DNA from 3 places in the Paraburkholderia sp. SECH4 genome. Region 2 is predicted to be linked to each of the others. Evidence: predicted binding sites of a transcription regulator. Region 2 holds the regulator's gene; each other region holds the start of a gene.
The links. Region 2 encodes LexA, which represses DNA repair genes until DNA is damaged. Its sites were predicted from a motif close to ACTGTATNNNNATACAGT; they were not measured.
Positions count from the first base shown of each region.

Region 1: a site for LexA is predicted at 2,588-2,605, ahead of recA (recombinase RecA). Genes of this name have one in related genera too.
Region 3: a site for LexA is predicted at 2,618-2,635, ahead of M0D67_RS16865 (VRR-NUC domain-containing protein). Genes of this name have one in related genera too.

Region 1 covers NZ_JALOCP010000002.1:207,320-213,945, forward strand. The annotation lists gene M0D67_RS03820 (sensor histidine kinase) at 116-1,654, opposite strand; gene M0D67_RS03825 (response regulator transcription factor) at 1,664-2,452, opposite strand; gene recA (recombinase RecA) at 2,686-3,762, shown strand; gene recX (recombination regulator RecX) at 3,770-4,720, shown strand; gene M0D67_RS03840 (DUF2889 domain-containing protein) at 4,906-5,655, shown strand; gene sucC (ADP-forming succinate--CoA ligase subunit beta) at 5,652-6,626, shown strand, end outside.
Region 2 covers NZ_JALOCP010000069.1:11,282-17,907, reverse strand. The annotation lists gene nodI (nodulation factor ABC transporter ATP-binding protein NodI) at 1-481, opposite strand, end outside; gene M0D67_RS40510 (universal stress protein) at 757-1,224, shown strand; gene M0D67_RS40505 (DUF2939 domain-containing protein) at 1,357-1,998, opposite strand; gene M0D67_RS40500 (hypothetical protein) at 2,162-2,506, opposite strand; gene lexA (transcriptional repressor LexA) at 2,565-3,215, opposite strand; gene M0D67_RS40490 (sulfate ABC transporter substrate-binding protein) at 3,531-4,580, shown strand; gene cysT (sulfate ABC transporter permease subunit CysT) at 4,733-5,647, shown strand; gene cysW (sulfate ABC transporter permease subunit CysW) at 5,644-6,626, shown strand, end outside.
Region 3 covers NZ_JALOCP010000011.1:18,281-24,906, forward strand. The annotation lists gene M0D67_RS16855 (pyridoxal phosphate-dependent aminotransferase) at 1-478, shown strand, start outside; gene M0D67_RS16860 (S10 family peptidase) at 736-2,532, shown strand; gene M0D67_RS16865 (VRR-NUC domain-containing protein) at 2,651-4,417, shown strand; gene M0D67_RS16870 (ATP-dependent DNA helicase) at 4,414-6,626, shown strand, end outside.

The DNA.
Region 1 (6,626 bases), on a different contig from region 2:
TTCAGGCGTAGAGAGGGGAATTCCATCAAAACGCGGCAATTGACGCCTAAGTTCTTGTAATTTTTGACAAACGTATCTCAATATGGCGCCGGCCCAAGCGTCGATTTTTGCGCTCTTAGGGTAAGTCCCGTCCCTGTTCGAGTACGTGCAAGCTGACACGCACGAGGGTTCCGGCAAGCCGTGGGGAGGTTTGGTAGACGTTATCGTCGATGGTCATCTCCCCGCCGTGCATCGTCGTGATCTCGCGGACGATCGCAAGCCCAAGGCCGCTGCCGTCGCCTTCGCGGCCGAGAATCCGATAAAAACGCTCGACCACCCGCGAGCGCTCGGCCACCGGAATGCCGAGCCCGGTGTCTTCTACTTCCAGATGCACGAGTCGCGCCGTCACGTCGTGCCGCACCCGCACGGTGATCCGTCCGCCAGCCGGCGTGTAGCGGATCGCGTTGTCGATCAGATTCGACAGCATTTCCCGCAGCATGACCGGATTGCCGTCGACTTCGACCGGCTCTTCGGGGGCTTCGTAGCCGAGGTCCATCTGCTTGGCGAGCGCAGCCTGAACCCAGTCGCGCACCGCGCTGCGCGCCACCTCGGTCACCTCAACCGGCGTGAAAATCTGGCCCGACATGCGATTTTCCGCGCGCGCCAGCGCCAGCAACTGGGTGACGAGACGCGCCGCATGCTCCGAACTGGTGGCGATCTGTTCGAGCGAGCGGTGGACTTCCTCGGAGGCGTCCTGGCGCAGCGCAAGCTCGGCCTGGGTGCGCAGACCGGCAAGCGGCGTTTTCATCTGATGCGCGGCGTCGGCGATAAAGCGCTTCTGCAACTCCATGTTCTGTTCGAGGCGCGTCAGCAGATCGTTGAACGACGTCACCAGCGGCTCGATTTCCGGCGGCGCGCGGCGGGCTTCGAGCGGCGACAGATCGTCCGGGCGGCGCGCGCGAATATGCGCCTGCAGGGCATGCAGCGGCGCGAGTCCACGCGACAGGCCGAACCACACCAGCAGGATCGCCAGCGGCAGGATCACGAACTGCGGCAGGATCACGCCTTTGATGATGTCGTTGGCAAGCTGGCTGCGTTTGTCGAGCGTCTCGGCGACCTGCACCAGCACCGGCTGAGCACCGGGCGTTTGCGGAAACTCGACGGTCGTATAGGCGACGCGGATATCGTTGCCGCGCAGCACGTCGTCGCGGAATTCCACGAGGCCAGGCGGCGGCCGGTCTTCCTCGTGCGGCAACGGCATGTCGCGCTCGCCGCCCACCAGTTCGCCGCGCGTGCCGAGCACCTGATAGAAGACGCTGTCGACATTGTCGGTGCGCAGAAAGTCGCGGGTGGAGTCGGGCAGCGACAGCTCCGCCACGCCGTTGATCGGATGGATCTGGCGGGCGAGCACGTAGGCGTCGGTTTCGAGCGCGCGGTCGAACGGGCCATTGGCGATCGACTTGGCGACCAGGTAGGTGACCGCGAGGCTCATCGGCCAAAGCAGCAGAAGCGGCGCCAGCATCCAGTCCAGAATTTCGCCGAACAGCGAGCGTGGGCGCGCTTCGGCGGCGGCTTCGGTCTCGTCGGGCGGGGCGAACGGATTGGCGTAGCGCTCGTCGCGCACCTCGTCGAGGTCCGCCGCGTGCGCCGTGGCGCGATCTGCGCGTGCGGACATGGAGGCCCCCTATTTGAAGTGATGGCTCGCGGGCATCGCGGCCGAGGGGGACGAAGAGGGCGAGGAGGGCGGCTCGGATTCGGCGGGCGGGTTGGCGCTCTGGTTCGCGTTCATGTTCACGTTTGGCGGCAGGGCGGCTTTCTCGAGGCAGTACCCGAGGCCCCGCACAGTAATGATGCGTACGCCGCTCGGCTCGATCTTCTTGCGCAGCCGATGCACGTAGACTTCGATCGCGTTATTGCTGACTTCTTCGCCCCATTCGCACAGATGGTCGACGAGCTGTTCCTTCGACACCAGCCGGCCGATCCGCTGCAGCAGCACTTCGAGCAAACCAAGTTCGCGCGCCGACAGGTCGATCACCTGCTCGTTGACATAGGCGATCCGGCCAACCTGGTCGAACGACAGCGAACCGTGCCGCACCACCGTCGGGCCGCCGCCGGCGCCACGCCGGGTCAGGGCGCGCACGCGCGCCTCGAGTTCGTTCAGCGCGAAAGGTTTGGCCATGTAGTCATCGGCGCCGAGATCGAGGCCTTTGACGCGTTCGTCCACGCTGTCCGCCGCCGTGAGGATGAGCACCGGCACGGTCGAGTTGCGGGCGCGCAGGCGGCGCAGCACCTCGAGCCCGGACATGCGGGGCAGGCCCAGATCGAGGATCAGCAGGTCGAAAGTTTGCATCGACAGGGCGGTGTCGGCCTCGACGCCGTTCTTCACATGATCGACGGCATAGGCCGATTGGCGGAGTGATCGAACCAGACCGTCCGCGAGTATGCTGTCGTCTTCGGCAATCAGAATTCGCATGGTGCGCAAGCCTGGCCTTGCCGGCACCGTGGGGTGTCCCCCCGGCGCACAGCGGTCTCCGAAAATTATTGTGGGTAGTTGGGCAGCGCGACGGTAAAAATGCGCGTTCGCATGAGAATCGCGCTTGCCAAAACTACTGTTTTTTTATACAGTGTCTGAGTTTCGTGTGCTGTCCTCCAAAACTAGGCTGCACATCTGCCTCAGACGCCGTTCATCATAGCAAAGGACGATTCATGGAAGAAAGCAAGAAAGGCTCGGCTGGACTGACTGCTGAAAAGAGCAAGGCACTCGCTGCCGCGCTTGCGCAGATCGAAAAGCAGTTCGGCAAAGGGTCGGTCATGCGGCTCGGCGCAGGTGAGGCGGTCGAAGATATCCAGGTGGTCTCAACGGGATCACTCGGCCTCGATATCGCGCTGGGCGTCGGCGGTTTGCCGCGTGGCCGGGTGGTCGAAATTTACGGTCCGGAGTCGTCCGGTAAAACCACGCTGACGCTGCAAGTCGTCGCTGAAATGCAAAAGCTCGGCGGCACGGCAGCGTTTATCGACGCGGAGCACGCGCTGGATATCCAGTACGCGGGCAAGCTCGGCGTGAACGTCAACGACCTGCTGGTTTCGCAGCCGGACACCGGCGAACAGGCGCTCGAAATCGCCGACGCACTGGTGCGCTCGGGCTCGATCGACATGATCGTGATCGACTCGGTCGCGGCACTCGTGCCGAAGGCTGAAATCGAAGGCGAAATGGGCGACTCGCTGCCGGGTCTGCAAGCGCGTCTGATGTCGCAAGCGCTGCGCAAGCTCACCGGCACGATCAAGCGTACCAACTGCCTCGTGATCTTCATCAACCAGATCCGTATGAAGATCGGTGTGATGTTCGGCAACCCGGAAACCACCACGGGCGGTAACGCGCTGAAGTTCTACGCGTCGGTGCGTCTGGACATTCGCCGGATCGGTTCGATCAAGAAGAACGACGAAGTGATCGGTAACGAAACGCGCGTGAAGGTGGTGAAGAACAAGGTTGCGCCGCCGTTCCGCGAAGCGATTTTCGACATTCTGTATGGCGAGGGCATTTCCCGTCAGGGCGAAGTCATCGACCTCGGCGTGCAGGCCAAGATCGTCGACAAGGCCGGCGCCTGGTACAGCTACAACGGCGAACGTATTGGTCAGGGTAAGGACAACGCGCGCGAATTCCTGCGCGAAAATCCGGACATCGCTCGTGAGATCGAAAACCGCATCCGCGAATCGCTGGGCGTGAATGCCATGGCGGAAGTGGCGACCGGTGCGGCCGCTGAAGTCGCGGGCGAAGAAGAGTAACCAGCACGTGATACGCAAGGGCCGGCCGCCGTCCAACGCTGGACACAACGCGGACGGCCCGCGTGACGGTGGCGACGATTCGTTCGAATCGTCGTCATCCTCTTCATCGCCGCCTTCCTCCTCTTCGACTTCCCGGTCCACCCGGTCGTTTGGGCGGTCGTCGGGAAAGTCGTCTAGCAGTTCGTCCGGTAGTTCGTTTAGTCGTTCGTCCGGTTCATCGTTCGGCAAATCTTCTGGAAGCTCGTTCGGGCGTTCCACTTCACGTTCGCCGCGCGATCCTGCCGGCAATGCTGCCCCTGGCCGCTCATACGCATCAGATCCCGATTCCTTTGCCGCAGCCGGCGAAGCCGATCCCTTCGAATCGTTCGACGCGCACGATCGCGCCGCAGGTCGCCAGCCGCAGTCTGATCCCTCTGCGCAGGCTGAAGCGGACCCGTCCGAAACCACCTATACCCGCTCGCGCCGCACGCCTGGCGAGGCGAAGCCGGAACAGGACGATGCAAAAAAATCCCAACGCCCGGCCCGTTCGCTAAAAGGACGTGCGCTCGGCTATTTGTCCCGGCGTGAATACAGCCGCTCCGAACTGGCGCGCAAGCTTAAGCCGTTCGTCGAGGAAACCGATTCGCTCGATACCTTGCTCGATTCGCTGGAAGCCGAAAACTGGCTGTCCGACTCGCGGTTTGCTGAAAGCCTGATCCATCGGCGCTCGTCGCGCTTGGGCGCGAGCCGGATCGTCGGCGAATTGAAGCAGCATGCGGTGGACCAAACGCTGGTCGAAGAAGCCAGTGCGCAACTGCGCGAAACCGAACTGGCGCGCGCTCAAGCCGTTTGGCGGAAAAAATTCGACCGGCTTCCCGAAACTGCCGCCGAGCGGGCCAAGCAGGCGCGCTTTCTGGCATCGCGCGGTTTCTCGGGCGCTACGATTGGCAAAATTCTCAAAGGGTTCGACGAGGAGTGAAGCGGCGACTAGCTGCGCTATCCCGTTTGACGTACAGCGCGTGCCGGATACCTGTGCGGTTCCCACTTTGAGATAGCACCTGCCGCGCTCTCCGGCCTGCTGGGCGGCCCTGCGCATTCCGGCCTGTCTCAAATACCCAGTATGCTAAAATTCGTGGGTTTTCCAATCCGGCCTTTCCTTCCCGCATGCCGCTCTCCCCGCCAGTATCCCGTCAGTTGCGCCATCGTCGCGCAATCAGAGCGGAAGCCTATGAGCGAGCCGATGGCCTGTGGGATGTGGAAGCGTGCTTGACCGACGAAAAACCGCGCGATGTGGTGCTTGCGTCGGGCGTCCGGCCCAATGGTCAGCCGATCCATGAACTCTGGCTTCGCATCACCATCGATCGCAAGCTCAACGTCGTCGACGCCGAAGCGTCGTCCGACTGGGTGCCCTATCCAGGCTTGTGCCAAGCCAGCAATCCCGCCTACCGTGCCCTCATCGGGCTCAATCTGTTCCACAACTTCCGTCGCGATGCTGCCCGTTTGCTGGCCGGCACGGCCGGCTGCACGCATCTCACCGAGTTGTGCGCGCTTTTGCCGACCGCCGCAATCCAGGCGTTCGCCGGCGACGTGTGGAACACCAATGAAGACACGCCGGGCGCAGCGGCGAGTTCCGGGACCGAGCAGTCCAGAAGCAAAGACAGCACAGACGAGCATTCCAACAACAAACCGCCATTCCAGTTGGGACGCTGCCACGCGCTGCGTTTCGACGGCGAGGCGGTGCAACAGTTTTATCCGCGCTGGTATGGCCGCGCTCCGTATACAGCGGATCGCGCGGCATCGTCAGGCGACGGGGCAGCCCGCCAGACAGGTGAGGGCGGCAACGCGTCCGGCATGAACGACGGCAGCGGAAACGAAGTTCAATCCAACTCTCAGACTGAAGGGAATCACGCATGAAGATTCACGAGTACCAGGGTAAGGAAATCCTGCGGAAATTCGGCGTCGCGGTACCGCGCGGCAAGCCGGTCTTCTCGGTGGATGATGCGGTCAAGGCCGCGGAAGAGCTCGGCGGCCCGGTATGGGTCGTGAAGGCTCAGATCCACGCGGGTGGCCGTGGCAAGGGCGGCGGCGTGAAAGTCGCCAAGTCGCTGGAACAGGTTCGTGAATTCTCGAACCAGATCCTCGGCATGCAGCTCGTCACGCACCAGACCGGTCCGGAAGGCCAGAAGGTGAATCGTCTGCTGATCGAAGAAGGCGCTGACATCAAGAAGGAACTGTATGTCGGCCTCGTGATCGATCGCGTTTCGCAGAAGATCGTCGTGATGGCATCGAGCGAAGGCGGCATGGACGTCGAAGAAGTCGCGGAAAAGACGCCTGAGCTGATCCACAAGATCGCCGTCGACCCGTCGACCGGTCTGAAAGACGCCGAAGCCGACGAGCTCGCCACGAAGATCGGCGTGCCCGCCGCTTCGCTGCCGCAAGCGCGCGCGATCCTGCAAGGCCTGTACAAGGCATTCTGGGAAACCGACGCATCGCTGGCCGAAATCAACCCGCTGATCCTGACCGGCGACGGCAAGGTCATCGCGTTGGACGCGAAATTCAACTTCGATTCGAACGCACTGTTCCGTCATCCGGAAATCGTCGCGTATCGCGATCTGGACGAAGAAGATCCGGCTGAAGTCGAAGCGTCGAAGTTCGACCTCGCCTACATTTCGCTCGACGGCAACATCGGCTGCCTCGTGAACGGCGCTGGCCTCGCAATGGCAACGATGGACACCATCAAGCTGTTCGGCGGCGAACCGGCGAACTTCCTGGACGTGGGCGGTGGCGCCACGACCGAGAAGGTCACGGAAGCGTTCAAGATCATGCTGAAGAACCCGAACCTGACCGCGATTCTGGTCAACATTTTCGGCGGCATCATGCGCTGC
Region 2 (6,626 bases):
CCATGATCAGCACGTCGGGGTCGTTGACGAGCGCGCGAGCCAGCGTAAGGCGCCGTTTCATGCCGCCCGACAGTTCGCTCACACGTGCATCCGCCTTGCTCTCGAGACGCGCGAATTCGAGCAGCGACGGCACCATCTCGCGGCATTGCGCGGCGCTCAGACCGAAGTAGCGGCCGAACACCTGCAGGTTTTCGCGGACCGTGAAATCGGGATCGAGATTGTCGAACTGAGGCACGACGCCGACACGCGCCCGGGCCACGCGCGCGCGGCCGGGAATCGGCTCGCCGCACAGGCGGATCGTGCCGGCATCCGGTGCGGCGATGCCGAGCAGCATGCGCAACGTGGTGGTCTTGCCTGCGCCGTTCGGGCCGAGCAGGCCGAAACATTCGCCGGCGTTGACATGAAACGACAGTCCGTCGACGACCGTCTTTTCGCCGTAGCTTTTTTTAACCTGGTGGAATTCAATGGCGGCTTCAGACATGGATCGATCGAGGCTCCGCGAAAAGACGCAAATGGCCGGTAAGGCCGCTCATTCTATGGCATCGGTAGTGAGGTGTTGATCGTCACTGGATGCGCCGGACGGCGTTTCTTGCGCTGCGGCAAAGGCTCATGGGTGACTCAAACCCAGCCCAAACCCGCCACAAATCCAGCGCGCACCGGTTTAGGGCGCACTTAGCGTTTTCCATCCCTTGCAACCTGAATTGCGGCGCACCATGATTCATTCAGACCGCGTTCCTCGCGGATGGGAGAAAAATCATGGCGAGCTACCAGAAAATCCTGCTGTGCTACGACGGCTCGCGCGAAGGCCGCAAAGCGTTACGTTGCGGCGCCGACCTGGCGTTGGAACTGAAGGCGGAAACGCACCTACTATCAGTGGTTGACATGCGCTCGAGCATTGCGCAAAGCGCGGGCCTGCTGACTGATGTGGCCTGCGGCAGCTTCGAAAAAACAGCCCGCGACATCCTGCAGGAAGGGGTGGACTGGCTCACCGAACGCGGCGTGACCGCGCAAGGACATTTTGCGTTTGGCCATCCGATCGACGAGATCGCCAATCTTGCTAACGAATTGCATGTCGACCTCGTGGTGGTCGGCCATCGTTGCCGCACCGGGCTATCACGATGGTGGATGGGCGCGGGCAATACCCCGCTGCTCGATCGGGTCTCATGCAGCATTCTGGTGGCGTGCTCTTCCGCGCAGGAGCAGCAGCAAGCGGCGGCGGCCTGATGCACGGCGGGGCGAAGCGCGTGGACTGGATTGAATGAGTTGAATGAGCCACGTGGCCGAACGGTCGCCGCGTTCGCTTCGGCCAAACCGTGATTCGCTCATACGCTCAAGTCGATAGCGAGCGCCGGGCGATCACTCGTTCAGATTGACCGCCGCCAGCTTCCATGTGAACAAACCTTCGCGCCGCAAAATCGCCGAGTAACGCGCGTCACCAGCGCCATGCTGATAGCTGACGACGAACTCGTTAAGGCCGCGATAGCCCGCCGTGGTTTGCGGCGGTTGGGGTGGCGTGGTGCTGTTCGCGTTGTTACCTGTAGCAGGGTGCGCTGGTTCCTGTGCAGGAGCCGTTGCGGCCGGCGGATTGTCGGTGCCAGCCGGAACAGGAGGGCGCTCGCCCGGGTTGCCGCGCGGTGGCATGCCGTTCAGCAATGCCGCGACGCCGTCGGGTGTTGCATAAGCGTCGACCAGCGGGCCGATCAAGGCCACGCCGATCATCGCGCCAATCGCCGCGAACGGATTGCCGTTGCCTTGCACGTCGAGCCGACGCGTCAACAAGCCGGTGACTTGCTGCTTCAGGCTCTCGCGCAACGCGGGAAAGTCGACGTATTCATTGACGGTTTGCGCATCACGCGCATCCGCTGCGCGTTTGAGCTTATTCAGCGCCATGTAAGGCGACGCGTAACTGAACCCCAACGCGGCAATCACCACAATCACAATCAAGGTGACGATCAGTGGTCGGGCGGCATTGCGTTTCGTGCGTGTTGAAACTGCCATCGAGTGGGACTCTCCATCAGGTGTGATCTAACGTGGACCGCGGCCACGCAAAAACGATCCCAGGCGATGCGATATCCGAAAAGGCGCGGGCGGGTGAACGACCGTACGCCGGGTGTCGCGCGTAGTAAAGCCGCAATGGGATGCAGTGCACGCGCAGTGCGGTTTATGACTCGAACACCGCGCCGTGCACGTTGGCTTCATCTGCGATGCAACGATCGATCATGCGGCACACCGCGTCTACCGTGCCGACCATGATCAGCCGCGACGGCCCGTGATACACGCGCACCGGCGCGCGGCGCGCGGGTTCAGCCGTATTCAGCCCCGAGTTCAACGACACGCGAGCAAAAGCCGGCAACGACGACGGCAAGCCCGGTACGCCGACGGGTGCATCAAACAGCGCTGGAGTACTGGCGGAGGACGCCTCGATCAGCGAACACGGCACCAGCTTGCGCAGATGACGCAAACGACCAAACTGGCGAAAAGGCAGCAGGCGGGCAAGGCGTTCCATGAGTCTCTCCAGGCGATTCAACGTTGGGGCAGCTTTGGGTTGGCTAACACGTGGGCAGTTAGAACTCGCCCGGGCGGATCAGCCCGACGGCGATGCCCTCGAGCGCAAACTCCGCGCTGCCGGTTTCAACGAAGATGTTGTCGTAATCGGGGTTCTCGGCGATCAGCTCGATGCCGTTCGGCCGGCGCTTCAGGCGCTTGACCGTCACATCGTCGCCAAGCCGCGCGATGATGATCTGGCCATCTTTAGCTTCGCTTTTCTTCTGCACCGCGAGCAGGTCGCCGTCGAAGATGCCCGCGTCGCGCATGGACAGCCCACGCACCTTCAGCAGGTAGTCCGGCTTGCTCGAGAACAGCGCCGGGTCGCACGCATAGTGCTGCGAGATATGTTCCTGCGCGAGGATCGGGCTACCCGCGGCAACCCGGCCGATCAGCGGCAACGACAGTTGCATGATGCTGGCGTGCGGCAGTGTGAACTGGTACGGCGAATCTTCCGACCCGCCCAGCAGGCGAATGCCGCGCGATGCGCCGGCCGCCAGTTCGATCACGCCCTTGCGGGCGAGGGCGCGCAGATGCTCCTCTGCCGAGTTGGCCGAGCTGAAACCCAGCTCGGCGGCGATCTCCGCGCGGGTGGGCGGAAAGCCGGTGCGTTCGATGGCCCGGCGGATCAGATCGAAAACCTGCTGCTGTCGTGCGGTGAGTTTGGTCATGGCGCCACTGTATGTATGAACAGGTGCCTGTATTTTTATACAGTATTCCGCGCAATTCAAGCTTTACTTTAAGTTCGTGTCCTGGGGTGGCGTTCCAGCGTCGTAAATGGACGCTTCAACACCCGTTTTCGTGTCGCAACGCCTTATCCGGCCGTCATTACCACTTTTGCGTATTAAAGAATGAAGAAACATTATTTTTAATGATGAAAGCTCTTCGATAGACTGCCCTTCGAGTTGGCGCTCATGTGCACGTGACCGCGACGTAGAACAACACCACACGCTGTTTCAGCGGACCACAACGCGGAGAAAGTTGGCATGAACCATCAAGGCACGGGGCTGGCAGGCAGGACCAGAAAACTTATCGCGGCGCTCGCATTCGGCGCAGTCGGTACGATCGCCGCGGTCGGCGTCACGGTGCAGGCACATGCAGCCGACATGACGCTGCTGAACGTGTCGTACGACCCGACCCGCGAGCTGTACCAGGATGTCAACCAGGCATTCGGCAAGGAATGGAAGGCGAAAACGGGCGAGACGATCACCTTCAAGCAGTCGCACGGCGGCTCGGGTGCGCAAGCCCGCTCGGTGCTGGACGGTTTGCAGGCGGACGTCGTGACGCTGGCGCTTGCCTATGACATCGACGCGCTGGCTAACAAAGGTTTGCTCGACAAGGGCTGGCAAAAGCGTTTGCCGGACAACGCCTCGCCGTACACGTCGACGATCGTGTTTCTGGTGCGCAAGGGCAACCCGAAGCACATCAAGGATTGGGACGATCTGATCAAGCCGGGTGTGTCGATCGTCACGCCGAATCCGAAGACCTCGGGTGGCGCGCGCTGGAACTACCTGGCCGCGTGGGCCTATGCTGAACATCAGCCGGGTGGCAACGACCAGAAGGCGAAGGAGTTCGTCGGCAAGCTCTATAAGAATGCCGGCGTGCTGGATTCGGGCGCGCGTGGCGCGACCACCAGCTTCGTGCAGCGCGGTATCGGCGACGTGCTGATTGCGTGGGAAAACGAAGCGTTCCTGTCGCTGAAGGAGTTCGGTCCGGACAAGTTTGAAATCGTGGTGCCGTCGGTGAGCATTCTGGCTGAACCGCCGGTTGCGGTGGTGGACAAGGTGGTCGACAAGCACGGCACGCGCAAAGTGGCGGAAGCGTATCTGAACTTTCTGTACAGCGAGGAAGGTCAGGAAATCGCGGCGAAGAACTTCTACCGTCCGCGTTCGAACAAGGTGCCGGCCGAGCTGACCTCGAAATTTCCGAAGCTGAAGTTGTACACGGTGGACGATTCGTTCGGCGGCTGGGCGAACGCGCAGAAGACCCACTTTGCCGACGGCGGCGTGTTCGATTCGATCTACTCGCCGCAGTAACGGGTAGTCAGCCAGACGAGATGCGCAGTTAGACGCCGCAGTTGAACGCGTAGTCACACTTCGCCAGAAAGCGTGCCGGCGAGGCGCGCTTTTTGGCCAGCCAGGCGGCCGAAAAAAGAGCCGCCGGCCTCAACCCTGAAAGAGTACTGAGCATGACGACGTTGACCTTCCGAAAACCGAGCGCCTTGCCCGGTTTTGGCCTGACACTCGGCATCACGGTGGCTTATCTGAGCCTCGTGGTGCTGATTCCGCTTGCGGCGACCTTTCTCAAGACCGCGACGCTTGACTGGCCTCAGTTCGTGCGCGCGGTCAGCTCGCCGCGCGTGCTCGCGTCGTATCGCCTGACGTTTTTCTCTGCGCTCGGTGGCGCGCTGATCAACGCGGTGTTTGGCTTTCTGGTTGCGTGGGTGCTGGTGCGTTATACCTTTCCCTTCAAGCGTATCGTCGACGCGGTGGTCGATCTGCCGTTTGCTTTGCCGACCTCTGTGGCCGGTATATCGCTTGCGGCGGTGTATGCGGGCAACGGCTGGATCGGACAGTTTCTCGAACCGCTCGGCATCAAGATCGCTTTCACGCCGGCCGGCGTGCTGATCGCGCTGACCTTTATCGGTTTGCCGTTCGTCGTACGAACCGTGCAGCCGGTGCTCGAAGAGTTCGAGCGCGAACAGGAAGAGGCGGCTGCGTGCCTCGGCGCGTCGCGTTGGCTGACGTTTCGGCGCGTGGTGCTGCCTGCGGTGTTCCCGGCCTTGCTCACGGGTTTCGCGCTGGCGTTCGCGCGGGCGCTCGGCGAATACGGCTCGGTGATTTTCATCGCCGGTAACGTGCCGATGAAATCGGAAATCACGTCGCTGCTGATCATTACCAAGCTCGAACAATACGATTACGCCGGCGCCACCGCGATTGCGGTCGTAATGCTGGTGGTGTCGTTCCTGATGCTGTTGTTGATCAATACGCTGCAGTGGTATCTGCAGCGCCGGACGGGACGTGGCGGCGCAGGCCCGGCGCCTGCCGCAGCGAGTGTGGCGGCGATCGGTGTCGGTGTCGGTGTCGGCGGAGGTGTGCAATGAGCCGCAACTCCTTGAATAGCGCGGATGCTACGACTGTTGCCGTGGCGCCGCGCGCGCCGCTCAATATTGCACGCCGGCCCGATCCGGTTACCGAACCACCCGTCGTGCGCTGGATTCTGACGGGCATCGCGTTGCTGTTTCTCGCGTTGTTTCTCGTCGTGCCGCTCGTCGCCGTGTTCTATCAGGCCTTGAGCAAGGGCATCGGCTTCTATCTGGAATCGCTGGCCGATCCGGATGCGTTGTCGGCCATCAAGCTCACCGTGATCACGGCTGCGATCGCTGTGCCGCTGAATCTTGTGTTCGGCCTCGCGGCGTCATGGTGTATCGCCAAGTTCGAGTTCCGTGGCAAGGCATTGCTGACCACGTTGATCGATCTGCCGTTCTCGGTCTCGCCGGTGATCTCCGGTTTGATCTACGTGCTGATGTTCGGCGCGCAGGGCTGGTTCGGCCCGTGGCTGCAGGACCATAACGTGCAGATCATCTTCGCGGTGCCGGGCATCGTGCTGGCGACGATCTTCGTCACATTCCCGTTCGTCGCGCGTGAATTGATTCCGCTGATGCAGGCGCAAGGCAACGACGAAGAAGAGGCCGCGCATGTACTCGGCGCATCGGGCTGGCAGATCTTTCGGCGCGTCACGCTGCCGAACGTGAAATGGGGCCTGCTGTACGGCGTGATCCTGTGTAACGCGCGGGCGATGGGTGAGTTCGGCGCGGTGTCGGTGGTGTCCGGCCACATTCGCGGCCAGACCGACACGATGCCGCTGCACGTCGAAATTCTCTATAACGAATACAACTTCTCGGCGGCGTTCGCCGTGGCGTCGGTGCTGGCCTTGCTCGCACTCGTAACGCTCGGCCTGAAGCTGCTCGCCGAGCGCCATATGTCGGCGGAACTGTCGGCCGCGCGTGATGTGCCGGCGTATGCAGGGCCGGTCACGCCGCCATCCGCCTCACATTCCGTCAATGCAACGCATGCATCGCA
Region 3 (6,626 bases), on a different contig from region 2:
ATCACATGCAATGGCGGGTTGGCGTGTGGGCTGGGCGATCGGGCCTGCCACGCTGATCGAGCATATGGGGCGGCTCGCGCTGGCGATGCTGTATGGCTTGCCCGGCTTCATCCAGCAGGCTGCATTGACGGCCCTGCAGAACAAGGCGCCGATCGTCGCCGAGATGCGCGAGATTTACCGGCGCCGCCGCGACGTCGTGTTCGAGCGCTTGCACCGCGTGCCGGGCTTGCGTTGCCTGTTGCCGGAAGCCGGCATGTTCATGATGGTCGACGTCAGCGGCACGGGCCTCGATACGGTCGATTTCACCTGGCAACTGTTTCGCGCACAAGGCGTGTCGCTGCTTGACGCCAGCGCCTTCGGCGAGACCGCGAATGGCTTCGTGCGGCTGGGTTTCGTGGTCGACGAGGCAAGCCTGATCGACGCGTGCGAACGGATTGCTGCGTTCGTCGGCGGATTGCCGGTGCGTATGAAGGCGTAGGCTGTGAACAGGGAAAGCCGCCCAAGCCGCGAACGTCAGACGAAGTCCTCGTGGCGCCGCAATAGCGGAGCGGCTTTCTTAAGTATTTCGTATTACTTTCGTTTTCCCCAAGGAAACGATGCGGCTTGGGAGGGACGCGCGTTAGAGCCCGTTTTCGATTGACGGCTTCGATGCTTGCGTCAAGAATCAGTCGCCTGATTCGTCTTAAGCTGGACAATCGGGACATCGACGCCTATCGACTCGCAGCCGGATACCCCATGGCCATTCGCTTCTATCTCTCGTGGCGCCGATCACTGATGGCAGGATCCATGGCGGCTGCGCTGGTGGCGATGGCGTTGGTCCTTGCCGTCATCACCACGTTCAGTCAGATGTGCGCGGCGGCCGAACTGGACGACTCAGCCACTGCGGCTGCCGACACGGAAACAGCCACCGCGCCGGCTAGCTCGGTAAGCGTGCCCGGCGCGCCTGGCGCCCAGGCAGACACTGCCGGCCAGACCGTCGATGCGAACGGCCAGCCAGTCATGGAGCCGCGCGCAAATCCATCTCGTACCGGCCATCCGCCACGGGTTTCCGCGGCCGCTCAGAACGATACGCAGGACAACCCGCCGCACGCTGTCAAACCCGAGACCTCGCCGATCCCTGTACCGCCGGAAAGCGCTGCCGTGACGCAGCATTCGATCCGGCTCGGCGGCCGCAACATCGACTACACCGCGACGGCGGGCAACCTGCTGCTGCGTGACAAAACCGGGCAGGCCAATGCGAGCGTCTTCTATACCGCCTACACCGTCGCGACCAAGGCGCCCTCGACACGTCCCGTCACGTTCCTTTTCAACGGCGGACCGGGTGCGGGCAGCGTGTTCCTGCTGATCGGCTCGTTCGGACCGAAGCGGGTGCGCACGGCGAGTCCCGCGAGCACTCCGCCCGCGCCGTATGTGCTGGACGACAACCCCGATAGCCTGCTCGATACCACCGATCTGGTCTTTATCGATGCCGTCGGCGCAGGCCTGTCGAGGGTTGTCGGGCATGGCACGGGGAAGGACTTCTGGGGTGTCGACAAGGACCTTGACGCGTTCTCGCAATTCATCGACCGCTATCTGACGGTCAACCAGCGCTGGAATTCGCCGAAGTACCTGCTCGGCGAATCGTATGGCACCGCGCGCGCCGCGATGCTCGCGTATCAACTGGGGCAAAACAATATCGCGTTGAATGGCGTGATCCTGATGTCGTCGGTGCTCGATTCCTCGGCGTTTTCACCCGGCTTCGATTTCAAGAGCGAGAGCTACTTGCCGAGCTTCGCGGCCATCGCGTGGTACCACGACAAGATCGTGCCAAAGCCGGCCAGTCTGCCGGCCTTCCTCGACGAGGCCCGCGCGTTCGCCCGCGGGCCTTATGCGCAAGCGCTCGCGCAGGGCGACGCGTTGCCCGACGCGCAGCGCGACGAAATCGCCGCACGCGTCGCGCAGTTCACCGGGCTCGACGTCGATTACGTGAAGCGAAGCCGCCTGCGTCTCTATCCCTCGCGTTTTCGCAATCAATTGCTGCGCGATCAATCGCGCAGCATTGGCCGTTTCGATGCACGCTTTAAAGGACTCGAGTACGACGGCGTGTCCGAGCGTCCCGATTACGACGCATCGGTGAGCAGTGTGACGAGCGCTTTCGACGCCGCGCTTCATCAGCATTTTGCGCAGGACCTGCACTTCACGCCTGCTGACCGCTATCGCGTCTTCAACGACGACGCGTTGACGCAATGGGACTGGAAACACCGTGAGTGGTGGGGGGAACACTTGTCCGTGCCGTATGCGGCGGGCGATCTCGCCGAAGCGATGCGGCAGAATCCGCATCTGCGCGTGATGTCGCTGAACGGCTATTTCGACCTGGCCACGCCGTTCTATGCGACCGAGTACGCGCTCGCGCATCTGGGCATCGATGCGCCGCTGCGCGCCAACGTGCGCATCGCCTACTACCCGACCGGGCACATGATCTATCTCGACGATGTCGCGTTGCATGCGCTCAAGCGGGACCTGGCGAGCTTCTATGCGGCGGGCGCGGGCTAGGCTGGCATGTGGGTGGCGGCACCGCAAGGAATCTAGCTCCCTTGCCGCATTGTCAGCCGTCTCTCCCACGGATTTTGATATCATCACTGTATAAACATACAGGTTTCATGAAAACCCCGTGGCGACAGATGCTCCGTCAGACCTCCGTTCTGATGTCCCCTATTACCTGCTGAACTTCGAGCGTGCGCTGGCGTGGCTCGCCGAGCGTTACGACGATCTGCTGGACGCGCACGAACACGGCTTCCTGCGCGATTTCGCCGCCTTGCCGCAGCCCTCGCGCGCGTTGCTGGTTCGCATGCTGATGCGCAAGGGCACGTTGTTCCGCTCCAGCCGTCTTTCTTACGACGAGATCGGTTGTCCTTTGCAGGCGGTTGCGCCCCTGGCAGTGCTCGGTTGGGTCGACACTGAACCGGGCCTGACGCTCGACGATCTGTTCGCGCTCACCACGCGCCCCGAGTTGCTGCTGATCTTTGCGGACGCCATCGCGTTGATTCCTGGCGCGAAAGGCTTGCGCAAACCCGATCTGCTGGAAACGCTGCGGCCGTTTTACGAAGGCGAAGGCGAGGGCGAATGTGACGGACGAGGCACCGCCGCGCATCCGTTGTCCGCATGGCACGGCCAGACCACCGACCGCGTCTTCCACGTCGCCATCGCGCCCCTTTGCGAGCGTCTGCGCCTGATGTTCTTCGGCAATTTGCAGCAGGACTGGTCGGAGTTCGTGCTTGCCGATCTCGGCGTGTTCCAGTACGAGAAGGTTGCATTCGCGCCGTCGTCGCGCGCATTCCAGCAACGCGCGGACGTCGACGTCTATCTTGCGTTACATGGGTGCCGTGAAGCGTTGGAATGGCTCCCCACGGGTGACGCGGAGTCAGAGGCGATTGACGAACTCGTCGCCGCAATTGCCGCCATCGAAACCTCGAATCCCTGGCTCGAAACGCGTCGCGCGAAACTGCTGTTTCGTATCGGCCAGCATTGCGAGCGTCAGCAGAACTGGGCCGCCGCGCTCGCGGTCTATGAGCGTTGCGCATGGCCCGGCGCGCGCCATCGGCGCTTGCGTGTGCTGGAACGCAGCGAGCGATTCGACGAAGCCTTCGCCCTCGCTTCGCAAGCCGCGGCCAAACCTGAAAGCGAAGAGGAGGCGCAGCGCGTCGAGCGCATGTTGCCGCGTTTGCAGCGCAAGCGCGGAGAGCGGGTGCCGCGTGTGCCCGCCGCCCGGCCGGTCGAGCGCCGCACACTGGTGCTGCCGAGGCCAGACGCGCCACAAGCGGTCGAATACGTCGCGCGCGATCATTTGACTTGCGACGCGGCGCCGGTTCATTACGTCGAAAACGCGCTGATTAACTCGCTGTTCGGCTTGCTGTGCTGGGAGCCGGTGTTCGCGGCGCTGCCCGGCGCGTTTTTTCATCCGTTCCAGCGCGGACCGGCCGATCTGCATGCGCCGGATTTTCATGCGCGCCGCGCGGAACAATTCGCCGCGTGTCTTGCGCAACTCGACAGCAATGCCTATCGCGAGACGATTCTGCGGCATCTGCAAAGCAAGGCGGGTCTGCAATCGCCGTTCGTATTCTGGGGCTTGCTGACGCCGGAACTGGTCGAGTTGGCGCTCGACTGCCTGCCTGCCGCGCATCTGAAACTATGGTTCGAGCGTCTGCTGCGTGACATCCGCGGCAACCGCTCGGGCCTGCCGGACCTGATTCGGTTCTGGCCGGCCGAGCGCCGCTATGAGTTGATCGAAGTGAAAGGCCCCGGCGACCGCTTGCAGGACAACCAGATCCGCTGGCTCGCGTACTGCGCGCAGCACGGCATGCCGGTGCGCGTGCTCGACGTGCGATGGGCCGATGAAGAGATCGTCGCGTCGGAAGTCGTGACGGAGATCACCCCATGACCTACGTGGTCGCCGTCCGGGCGATGTGCGAATTCACCGCGCGGCGCGGCGATCTGGATCTGCGCTTCACACCCGCGCCTACCTCGCTGGAAGGCATGGCCGGCCATGTGACGGTCGCCGGGCGGCGCACGAGTGGCTATGAGGCCGAAGTCACGCTGACCGGCACGCATCGCGGTTTGACCGTGCGTGGCCGCGCCGACGGTTACGACCCGGTGTCGAACCGGCTGGAAGAGATCAAGACCCATCGTGGCGCGCTCGAACGGATGCCCGCCAATCACCGCACCCTGCATTGGGCGCAGGCGCTGGTGTACGGTCATCTGTTGTGCCAGGCCCTCGGGCTCGCCGGATTGACGGTCGCGCTGGTGTATTTCGATGTCGGCAGTCAGAAGGAAACCTTGCTGACCGAAACGCACACGGCGCGTGAGCTGGAGATTTTCTTCGTCGAGCAATGCGAGCGCTTTCTCGATTGGGCTGTGCAGGAAGAGGCCCATCGCGCCGCGCGCAATGCCGCGCTCGGTGCGTTGCAGTTTCCGCATGGCCAGTTCCGCAGTGGTCAGCGCGAGCTTGCGGTGTCGGTGTATCGCGCGGCGCGTGACGGCAAGCCCTTGATGGCGCAGGCGCCGACCGGCATCGGCAAAACACTGGCGACGATTTTTCCGCTGCTCAAGGCGTGTGCGTCGGATCAGATCGACCGCGTGTTCTTCCTGACCGCGAAGACGCCGGGCCGCGCGCTTGCCCTCGATGCGATCGAAACGCTCCATCGAAGCGCCGAGTTGACTTCTGGGCGCTTGCCGCTGAGAACCCTGGAATTGGTCGCACGCGACAAGGCCTGCGAGCATCCCGACAAGGCTTGCAACGGCGAGTCCTGTCCGCTTGCACGCGGCTTCTACGACCGGCTCGACGCGGCCCGCAGCGCGGCGTTGGCCGGCCCGCGGCTCGACCGGGTGTCGGTGCGCGAAGCGGCGCTCCAGCACGACGTCTGCCCGTACTATCTCGCGCAGGAACTGGCGCGCTGGTCCGACGTGGTGGTCGGCGACTACAACTACTACTACGACAGCAGCGCGATGTTGTACGCGCTCACGCAGATCAATCAGTGGCGCGTCGGCGTGCTGGTCGACGAGGCGCACAACCTGCTCGAGCGGGCACGGCGCATGTACAGCGCGTCGCTCGATCAGGCGGCGTTCCGGCTCGCCCGCAAAACCGCGCCTGCGACATTGAAGAAGCCGCTTGAGCGGCTTCAGCGCGAGTGGAACGCCGTCAAGCGCGCCCAGACCGACGCGTATCAGGTCTACCCCGACGTCCCCGGTAAACTGCTTTCGGCCGCACAGAATCTGATCGGCGCGGTGACGGATCAACTCGCCGAAGCGCCGCTTTCGATCGACGAAGCATCGCTGCGATTTTTCTTCGACGCCATGCACTTCGTCGCGCTGGCGGAGCAATTCGGCGAGCATTCGATTTTCGACATCACGCTCACCGCGGATCGCTACGCGCCGCGCGACAAAAGCAGCAGCACGCTGTGCGTGCGCAACGTGATCCCGGCGCCGTTTCTTGCGGGGCGTTACGCGGCCGCGCGCACCACAGTGATGTTTTCAGGCACGCTCAATCCGCATCATTTCTATCGCGACACGCTGGGTCTGCCGGAGCAGACGAACTGGCTGGACGTTGAAGGACCGTTCCGCGCCGAGCAGTTGCAGGTGCGGGTGGCCGGCAACGTATCCACGCGCTGGCGGGATCGCGAACGCTCGCTCGTACCCATCGTCGATCTGATCGCAAAGCAGTACGCCGCGCAGCCGGGCAATTATCTCGGGTTCCTGAGCAGCTTCGAGTATCTGCAACAGGTGATGGGGTTGATGCGCTCGCGTCATCCCGAACTGCCGGTATGGGCACAGGAACAGGGCATGGACGAGGCGGCGCGCGACGCGTTCCTTGCGCGCTTTCGCACCATGAACCAGGGCGTCGGCTTCGCGGTGCTAGGGGGCGCGTTCTCCGAGGGTATCGATCTGGTCGGGCAGCAACTGATTGGCGCCTTCATCGCGACGCTCGGCCTGCCGCAGATGAACGACGTCAACGAGCAGATGCGCCGCACGATGGAGGCGAAGTTCGGCAACGGCTACGACTACATGTATCTGTATCCGGGCTTGCAGAAGGTCGTGCAGGCCGCTGGCCGCGTGATTCGCACGGAGCAGGATCAGGGTGTGGTGCATCTGAT